One region of the Brevibacterium litoralis genome, then DNA from elsewhere that is predicted to be linked to it. Evidence: predicted binding sites of a transcription regulator. Region 1 holds the regulator's gene; each other region holds the start of a gene.

Region 1 (3,236 bases):
GATCCCACGCCGTGGCGTGCCTCACTGAACCTCTTCACCGGTGACGCTCCACCCATAGCGTCGACTATGACGCGCTACCCATAGCGTCAACCGTCACGCTCTACCGATGTTCGTCAACCGTGACGAAGTCGATGAGCTCCTCCACCCGGCCGGACAGGGTTGGCTCCACGTCCGCGATCGTCTTCACGCAGCCCAGGATCTTCTGCCAGGCGCGGGCGACGTCCCGGTGGTCGGCGGCCGGCCAGCCGATGCGGCGCAGGACGCCGGCCTTCCACTCCTCACCCCGGGGCACCTCGGGCCAGGCATTGATCCCCACGACTCCCGGCTTCACGGCCTGCCACACGTCCACGTAGGGGTGACCGATGATGTGCACGCAGCTCGCGTACCGGCGGTCGGCCATGACGGCGTCCCGGATCCGGGTCTCCTTGGCTCCCTTCACCAGGTGATCGGCGAGGACGCCGACCCGGTGCGCGCGGTCCGGTCCGAACTCCTGGAGCTTCTCCGGCAGGACGTCCAGGCCGCCGAGCGGTTCGACGACCACGCCCTCGATCCGCAGGTCGTCGCCCCAGATCTTCTCGACGAGTTCCGCGTCGTGCCGTCCCTCGACCCAGATCCGGGAGCCCCGCGCGACCCGGGCAGGTGCGTCCGGCACCGCCACCGATCCCGAGGCGGTCCGCCCCGGAGCCGTCGGCGCGCCCTTCTGCACGGGCCGCGGACGGACGAGCTCGACGGGTTTCCCCTCGACCAGGTAGCCGCCACCCAGAGGGAAGGGGCGGCGCCTGCGCATCCTGTCCTCGAGGATCACGGCCGCGCCACCGGCGGCCTTCTCGATGCCCATGACCTCGCCGACGAACCCACTGGCCGGGTGCTCGACGATGAGACCGCGGCGCGCCTCGACGGGTGCGGAACGCGGACGACGGTGGGAACGGGACGCGGAGGCGGCCAGGACGTCCCGGCCGTAGGGATCTGCAGGACTCACCGTCCCGAGGGTAGTGGGGCCGTCCGTCACGGGACCCCACGACACCCCGCCGGGAGACACACCCGTGTGGTTTCGCCTAGAATTGGCACTCGCACGGACGGAGTGCCAGGGACGAGCGACGAGGAGGAGCGGATGAACGACGACAGGCGCGCGCGTGTGCTCCGGGCCATCGTCGAGGACTACGTGTCGACCAACGAACCCGTGGGTTCCAAGGCGATCGTCGACCGTCACGGCCTGGGTGTCTCCCCGGCCACCATCCGCAACGACATGGCGGCCCTCGAACAGGACGGGCTCATCGCCCAGCCGCACACCTCGGCCGGCCGGATCCCGACGGACAAGGGCTACCGCCGGTTCGTCGACTGGCTCGACGAGGTCAAGCCGCTCAGCAGTGCCGAGCGCCGCGCGATCGCCCGGGTGATCGAACAGCCCGTCGACATCGACGAGATGCTCGACCGCACGGTCCGTCTGCTCGCCCAGCTCACCCACCAGGTCGCGGTCGTCCAGTACCCCGTCGTCACGCGTGCCCGGGTCAAGCACCTGGAGCTCGTGGTCATGGGGCCCGGCCGGCTCCTCGCGGTCCTCATCTCCGACACCGGGCAGGTCGAGCAGCGACTCGTCGACCTCGGGCGGGCGATCGGTGAGGACCAGGTCGCGGTCCTCCGGGACGCCTTCAACCAGACCCTCGTCGGCAGCCGCCTCGACCGCGTCCGGTCCACCCTCCACGGAATCGAGGTGGCACCCGCCCTGCGCGAGGCCGCCGCCGCGGTCACGGTCGTCGTCGATGACCTCGCCCGGGCCAACCGGCAGGAGCGCCTGCTCATGGCCGGGACGGCGAACCTCGCCCGCTCGGGCCCGGAGTTCGGCGTACACATCGGCCCCCTCCTCGAGGCCTTCGAGGAACAGGTCGTCCTGCTGCGCCTCCTCACCGACATGGCCGAGGCCGACGACCGGGTGGCCGTGAGGATCGGCCGGGAGAACCCCGTCGAGTCCTTCGCCACCACCTCGGTCGTCTCCGCCCACTACGGTGGGGAGTCGACGGCCGCCCGACTGGCCGTGCTCGGCCCCACCCGCATGGACTACCCGACGACCATCGCGGCCGTCCGCGCGGTCGCCAAGTACGTGTCCGTCGTCCTGGAGGACCGGACGTGAACCTCCGCCCGCCGAGGCGCCCCGTCCACGTCCTGCCCGCCCGGTCCGCGGCCGCTCGGTCGACGACCACGCAACCGGCAACCGGACCCCCACCCCGCACGCGCACCACGCCCATCGACACGAACCGCCACGAAGGACGAATGTGAGCAACCACTACGAGACCCTCGGCGTCGCCCGCGACGCCGGCGCCGACGAGATCAAGAAGGCGTACCGCAAGCTCGCCCGCAAGCTGCACCCGGACGTGAATCCGGGCCAGGAGGACGAGTTCAAGAAGGTGTCCGTGGCCTACGAGGTGCTCTCCGACCCGGAGAAGCGCCGCAACTACGACAACGGCGGCGGCGAGTACGGCCAGGCCGCCGGTGGCGGGTTCGGCGGGGGCGGTGGCTTCTCCGACCTGTTCGAGACCTTCTTCGGCGGGGGCGGCGGCATGGGCGGCGGACGCCCCCAGCCGATGTCCCGCAAGCGCCGCGGCAAGGACGCCCTCGTCGAGGTGTCCATCCCGCTGCAGACCGCGGCCTTCGGTGGCCCGCAGGACATCGACGTCGTCACGGCGGAGCTGTGCGACACCTGCCACGGCGAGGGCACCCGCGAGGGCACCGGCCTCGAGACCTGCTCCCTGTGTCAGGGCGCCGGATCCGTGCAGCAGATGACCCGCACGCTGCTCGGCCAGATGGTCACCAACCAGACCTGCAACAACTGCGGCGGCTACGGCACGATCATCACCGACCCGTGCGGCAACTGCCGGGGTGACGGACGCGTCCGGACGCAGAAGACCCTCACCGTCAAGATCCCGGCCGGTGTCTCCGAGGGCACCCGGATCCAGCTCGGCGGCCAGGGCGAGGTCGGCCCGGGCGGCGGCCCGCAGGGTGACCTGTTCATCGAGATCACCGTCGAACACCACCCGGTGTTCTCCCGCGACGGCGACGACCTGCGTGCGACCGTCACCGTGCCCATGACGACGGCGGCCCTCGGGGCGACCGTCGACCTGGAGACCTTCGACGGCACCCAGGAGCTCGAGGTCGAGCCCGGCACCCAGTCCGGAACCGTCATCACGCTGGCGGGTCTCGGTGCCAAGCGCCTGCGCCGGGACTCCCGCGGGGATCTGCTC
Region 2 (3,236 bases), on a different contig from region 1:
CCACCGGTGAGGACGGCGAGGTCCTCGAGGATGGCCTTGCGGCGGTCACCGAAGCCGGGGGCCTTGACGGCGGCCACGTTGAGGATGCCGCGGATGCGGTTGACGACGAGCGTCGACAGTGCTTCACCCTCGATGTCCTCGGCCACGATGAGCAGCGGCTTGGAGGCCTGCTGCACCTTCTCGAGCACCGGGAGCAGGTCCTGGACGTTCGAGATCTTGCCCTGGTTGATGAGGATGTAGGGATCCTCCAGGACGGCTTCCTGGCGGTCGGCGTCTGTCACGAAGTACTGCGACAGGTAGCCCTTGTCGAACTGCATGCCCTCGGTGAACTCGAGCTCGACCTGGGTGCCCTGGGACTCGTCGATCGTGATGACGCCGTCCTTGCCGACCTTCTCGAAGGCCTCGGCGATGAGCGTGCCGATCTCCGGGGACTGCGCGGACAGCGCGGCGACGTTGGCGATCTCGTCGGAACCGTCGACGTCGCGGGCGATCTCCAGGAGCTTGCCCTCGACGGCCTCGACGGCCTTCTCGATGCCCACCTTGAGCTGCGCGGGGGCCGCACCGGCGGCCACGTTGCGCAGACCCTCGTGGACGAGTGCCTGGGCGAGGACGGTCGCGGTGGTCGTACCGTCACCGGCCACGTCGTTCGTCTTGGTGGCGACCTCCTTGGCGAGCTGCGCGCCGAGGTTCTCGTAGGGATCGTTCAGTTCTACCTCACGGGCGATGGTCACACCGTCGTTCGTGATGGTGGGGGCGCCCCAGGCCTTGTCGAGAACGACGTTGCGGCCCTTGGGGCCGAGCGTCACCTTGACGGTGTCGGCGAGGACGTTGACGCCGCGCTCCAGGGACTTCCGTGCCTCGTCGTCGAACGAGAGAGTCTTGGCCATGTTCACACTTCCTGTTCTGGTGTGTACGGGATGTACAGGTGGTCAGGAAGAACGGTCAGCCGATGACCGCGAGCACGTCGCGGGCGGAGAGCACCAGGTACTCCTCGCCGGCGTACTTGACCTCGGTGCCGCCGTACTTGGAGTAGATGACCTTGTCACCCTCCTGGACGTCGAGCGGGATGCGGGAGCCGTTGTCGGCGACGCGGCCGGGGCCCACGGCGACGACTTCACCCTCCTGTGGCTTCTCCTTGGCGGAGTCGGGGATGACCAGACCGGAAGCGGTGGTCGTCTCAGCCTCGACCTGCTTGATGACGATGCGATCCTCGAGCGGCTTGATGGAGACCGACATGCGGACACACTCCTTCTAGATGAGTTCCTACCTGGCGGGTCACCGTCGGCGACCCGGATGCCGGGGATGCGCGTACCCTCTCGCGGTCCCGTGGGGCTCCCACGCGCTGGTGAGGCGGTGGGCCACGGTGCCGGTCGACGGGTATGCGGGGAGTCGTTCGTCGTCGCGGGTGCCGAACGACTCGTGTCTGCATCCCTCGAAAGGTTGCTGGCACTCTCGGGGTGAGAGTGCAAATCCCAGCGTAGAAACCCTTTGGCACTCGGTCAACTCGAGTGCCAGCGCACGACCGAAAGTTCACCACGGGATGAATTCGTCGTCACCTCCACCTAAAATCACCGAACAGGCGTTCGATCCCCGCGCCCCCACCCATCCCGTACGAAGGAGTACACCCGGATGTTCGACACACCCGCACGCATCTACGAGCACGCGTTCGCCGTCTACCCCACCCTCACGGCGATTCGCGACGAGTCCGCCCCGTCCGTCGCCCCGGGCGAGGTCGCCGAGTACACCTACCGAGACCTCCACGTGTGGTCGGACGCCGTCATGGACCAGTTCGACGAGCTGGGCCTCGGTGCGGGTGACGTCGTCTCCATGTTCGCGCTCAACCGCGTCGAGTGGCCGGTCGTCGAGACCGCCGTCGCCCGTGCGGGCCTCACCCGGTCACCGGCCAACTACATGTCCGCCCTCGACACCGTCGCCTACCAGCTCGGGTACGCCGGAACGAAGGTCCTCGTCACCGACTACGACCTCGGCTCCGAGCTCCTCCCCCGCCTGGCCGCGGACCCCGCGACGCAGGACGTCACGGTCGTCCAGCTCCAGGACCCGGACGGCCGGACCCTGCCGGGGTCGATTCCGCTCGCCGCTCGCCCGGCCGCCGGCACCGCGCCGCACCGTGCACCGGTCGATCTCGACCCGCAGTCCCTGTCGACCATCAACTTCACCGGGGGCACGACCGGCAAGCCGAAGGCCGTGGCCCACACCTGTGCCTCGGCCGCCGCCGCGATGTACATCCAGATGATCGAGGCGGAGATCGCGACCCGGGAACGCATGCTCGTCATGTCCCCGCTCGCCCACTCCGCCGGCGCCTTCACCTCGGCGGCTCTGGGTCGCGGCGCGAACGTGCGGATCCTCGACGGGTTCGACGCCGAACGCACCGTCGAGCTCCTCCGCACCGACGGCATCACGTGGACCTTCATGGTGCCGACCATGATCTACCGCGTACTCGACACCCTGGAGGCGAGCAGCAATGCGAGCAGAGGGGCCGAGGGTGCGGGCACCTCGGACCTCGACCTGCGCACCATGGTCTACGGGGCCGCACCCATGTCCCCGGCCCGGCTCCAGCAGGGCCTCGACACCTTCGGCAAGGTCTTCATCCAGCTCTACGGGCAGACCGAGGCGCCGCAGTTCATCACCTCGCTCGGCAAGCTCGACCACGACCCGGCCCGCCCCGAGCTCCTCACCAGCTGCGGCAACGCCTCGCTCTTCACCGAGGTCGAGGTCGCCGACGAGGAGGGCAACGTCCTGGCCGTCGGGGAGTTGGGCGAGATCATCACCCGCACCCCCTTCGCACTGCGGGAGTACCTGGGAAACGCCGAGGCGACCGCGGAGAAGTTCTTCGGCGACTGGGTCCGCACCGGTGACATGGGCGTCAAGGACGCCGACGGGTTCGTCTACCTCAAGGACCGCCGCAACGACATGATCATCTCCGGCGGCTTCAACGTGTACTCCCGCGAGGTCGAGGACGCCGTGGCCATGCACCCGAACGTCTCACAGTCCGCCGTCATCGGGATCCCGCACGAGGACTGGGGCGAGGCGGTCCACGCCTATGTCGTCACCCGCGACGGCACCCCGGAGGATCCCGCCGGCAGCCTGGCCGAGCAGGAACTCTGCGAATTCACCCGCGGCAAGGTCGCGAACTACGCGCGCCCCAAGACCGTCACCTTCGTGAGCGACCTGCCGCAGACCCCCTTCGGCAAGATCGACAAGAAGAAGCTCCGCGC
Region 3 (3,236 bases), on a different contig from region 1:
TTCGAGACACCGGTCTCGTCGGCGGGGACGGCCCGCATGATGATCATCGGCATCGCGGCGAAGGAGAAGGCGATGCCCAGTCCGACACCGCAGCTGGCGACGACGATGTGCCACACCTGGTCGGACCACAGGAGCACGAAGACGTAGGACACGACGATCCCGGTCGTGCCGACGGTGAACAGGGGTCGGGGTCCGAAGGCCTTCTGCAGGTGTCCCGAGAGCGGCGAGAGCACCATCATGATGATGCCCGCCGGCATGATGCACAGCGCGGACTCCACCATCGTGAGCCCCATCCCGATCCCGGTCTCCTGCGGCAACTGCATGAGCTGGGGGAACGACACCTGGGAGCCGAACATCGCGAACCCCATGCCGATCGCGGCGAGATTGGTGAGCAGCACCGCCGGGCGTGAGGCGACCCGGAGGTCGACGAGCGGATCGTGGGTCCGCCACTGGTACACGCCCCAGACGGCGAGGACGAGGACGCCCGCGGCCAGCGTGCCGAGGGAGACCGGTGAGCCCCAGCCCCAGGTGCCGCCGCGGGAGACGTAGAGCAGCAGCCCCGTGAGGCCACCGGCGAGCCCCAGGACGCCGAGCAGGTCGAGGCGCCCCGGCGCGAACAGCGTGTCGCGGGGGAGGACGAACCGGATCGCGAGCGCGCCGATCAGTCCGAGTCCGAAGGAGACCCAGAAGAGGGTGCGCCAGTCGTGGCCCTGCGCGAGGTAGGCGGCCAGGGGCATGCCGAAGGCGCCGCCGGCACCCATCGTCGCGGACATGAGTGCGACGGCCGTGCCCAACTTCTCGGCCGGGAGCACGTCGCGCATGACGGCGATCCCCAGCGGGATCGTGCCGGAGGTGATGCCCTGCAGCCCGCGACCGAGGATCAGCCACTCGATCGAGGGGGCGAACGTGCAGATGAGGGAGCCGACCATGAGTGCGGCGAGCAGGTACACGAGCACCCGCCGTTTCCCGTACATGTCGCCCAGGCGTCCGCTGATAGGGGTGGCGACCGCGGAGACGAGCAGGGTGATCGTCACGACCCACGAGGTGTCGGACCGGGAGGCGTCGAGCAGGCGTGGCAGGTCGGCCTGGAGGGGGACGACGAGCGTGAACATGAAGGCCGAGCACATCCCGGCGAAGGCCAGGGACGCGACGACGGCCCACTCCGGGGCCGGGGGACGGGGTCGGTGACCGGTGGGGCCCGGTGCGGGGGGATTCGGGGGAGCAGGCGTCTTCACCACAGTCCGGAGGCTATCCGGTTTCCGGCGGCCATGGGTGGCGTCACCCCCGGGTGGTCACTTTGCACTCGGGTGGGGAGAGTGCTAAAACTGTGAGCGGTGAAATTCGACCGAGCAGGTCGTGGACTCCCATCCGCGTTGACGAGAAATGCGGTGGGGTCCTGCCGTCGCGGGCGCCTGCGGGTCGATTCGTTCCATCCACCCCTGTCAGGGAGGACCCCAGTCACATGGCAAAGCTCATTGCATTCGACGAGGAAGCTCGTCGCGGTCTGGAGACCGGCCTCAACACGCTGGCCGACGCCGTCAAGGTGACCCTCGGCCCGCGTGGCCGCAACGTCGTTCTGGAGAAGCAGTGGGGCGCCCCCACGATCACCAACGACGGTGTCTCCATCGCCAAGGAGATCGAGCTCGAGGACCCCTACGAGAAGATCGGCGCGAACCTCGTCAAGGAGGTCGCGAAGAAGACGGACGACGTGGCCGGTGACGGCACGACGACCGCCACGGTGCTCGCCCAGGCACTCGTCCGCGAGGGCCTGCGCAACGTCGCCGCCGGTGCCGACCCGCTGTCGCTCAAGCGCGGCATCGAGAAGGCCGTCGAGGCGGTCTCCGGTGTCCTGCTCGACTCCGCCAAGGAGATCGAGACCAAGGAGGAGATCGCCGCGACCGCAGGCATCTCCGCCGGTGACGCCGAGATCGGTGAGAAGATCGCCGAGGCCATCGACAAGGTGGGCAAGGAAGGCGTCGTCACCGTCGAGGAGTCGAACACCTTCGGCATCGACCTCGAGCTCACCGAGGGCATGCGCTTCGACAAGGGCTACCTGTCCGGTTACTTCGTGACCGACCAGGAGCGTCAGGAGACGGTGCTCGAGGACCCCTACATCCTCATCGTCAACTCGAAGATCTCGAACGTGAAGGACCTGCTCCCGGTCCTCGAGACGGTGCAGCAGTCGGGCAAGCCGCTGCTCATCATCGCCGAGGACGTCGAGGGCGAGGCCCTGGCCGTGCTCGTCGTCAACAAGATCCGCGGCACCTTCAAGTCCGTGGCCGTCAAGGCCCCCGGCTTCGGTGACCGCCGCAAGGCGCAGCTGGCCGACATCGCCATCCTCACCGGCGGTCAGGTCATCGCCGAGGAGGTCGGCCTCAAGCTCGAGAACGTCACCGCCGATCTGCTCGGTACCGCCCGCAAGGTCGTCGTCACGAAGGACGAGACGACGATCGTCGAGGGTGCCGGTGACGCCGACGAGATCGCCGGTCGCGTGGCCCAGATCCGTGCGGAGATCGAGAACTCGGACTCCGACTACGACCGCGAGAAGCTCCAGGAGCGCCTGGCCAAGCTGGCCGGCGGCGTGGCCGTCATCAAGGCCGGTGCCGCCACCGAGGTCGAGCTCAAGGAGCGCAAGCACCGCATCGAGGACGCCGTGCGCAACGCGAAGGCCGCCGTCGAGGAGGGCATCGTCGCCGGTGGTGGCGTCGCGCTCATCCAGGCCGGCAAGACCGCCTTCGAGACCCTCGAGGTGTCCGGCGACGAGGCCACCGGTGCCTCCATCGTCAAGGTCGCCATCGAGGCGCCGCTCAAGCAGATCGCCACGAACGCCGGCCTCGAGCCCGGTGTCGTCGCCGAGAAGGTCAAGGGTCTGCCCGCCGGTCACGGCCTCAACGCCGCCACCGGTGAGTACGAGGACCTGCTGGCCGCCGGTGTCAACGACCCGGTCAAGGTGACCCGTTCGGCCCTGCAGAACGCCGCGTCCATCGCCGGTCTGTTCCTCACGACCGAGGCCGTCGTCGCCGACAAGCCGGAGCCCGCTCCGGCCGCCGGTGCCGAGGGCATGGGCGACATGGGTGGCATGGGCGGCATGGGCTTCTGATCCCACCGCCAGGCCCCCTCGGCGACGCCGAGGCGCCTGCACCACGACGGACCCCCGTCACCGACCTCAGGGTCGGGACGGGGGTCCGTCGCATTCACCGCCGGCGCTTGCGGTGCCGACGCTGGGCGCGGGTGCT

Evidence for each region. Region 1 encodes HrcA, which represses chaperone genes, less so after heat shock. Its sites were predicted from a motif close to TTNGCACTCGNNNNNNNCGAGTGCNAA; they were not measured.
Region 2: the regulator HrcA is predicted to act here: its motif matches at 1,489-1,515, upstream of groES (co-chaperone GroES).
Region 3: the regulator HrcA is predicted to act here: its motif matches at 1,297-1,323, upstream of groL (chaperonin GroEL).

What each region holds. Positions count from the first base shown of each region.
Region 1 is NZ_JBDIUY010000020.1:125,413-128,648, reverse strand. Features, by position in the region: gene AAD496_RS07450 (DUF3097 family protein) at 101-979, opposite strand; gene hrcA (heat-inducible transcriptional repressor HrcA) at 1,112-2,128, shown strand; gene dnaJ (molecular chaperone DnaJ) at 2,271-3,236, shown strand, end outside.
Region 2 is NZ_JBDIUY010000022.1:160,385-163,620, forward strand. Features, by position in the region: gene groL (chaperonin GroEL) at 1-887, opposite strand, end outside; gene groES (co-chaperone GroES) at 943-1,236, opposite strand; gene AAD496_RS08330 (AMP-binding protein) at 1,630-3,236, shown strand, end outside.
Region 3 is NZ_JBDIUY010000023.1:56,196-59,431, reverse strand. Features, by position in the region: gene AAD496_RS08875 (MFS transporter) at 1-1,238, opposite strand, end outside; gene groL (chaperonin GroEL) at 1,463-3,100, shown strand; gene AAD496_RS08865 (DUF1707 SHOCT-like domain-containing protein) at 3,195-3,236, opposite strand, start outside.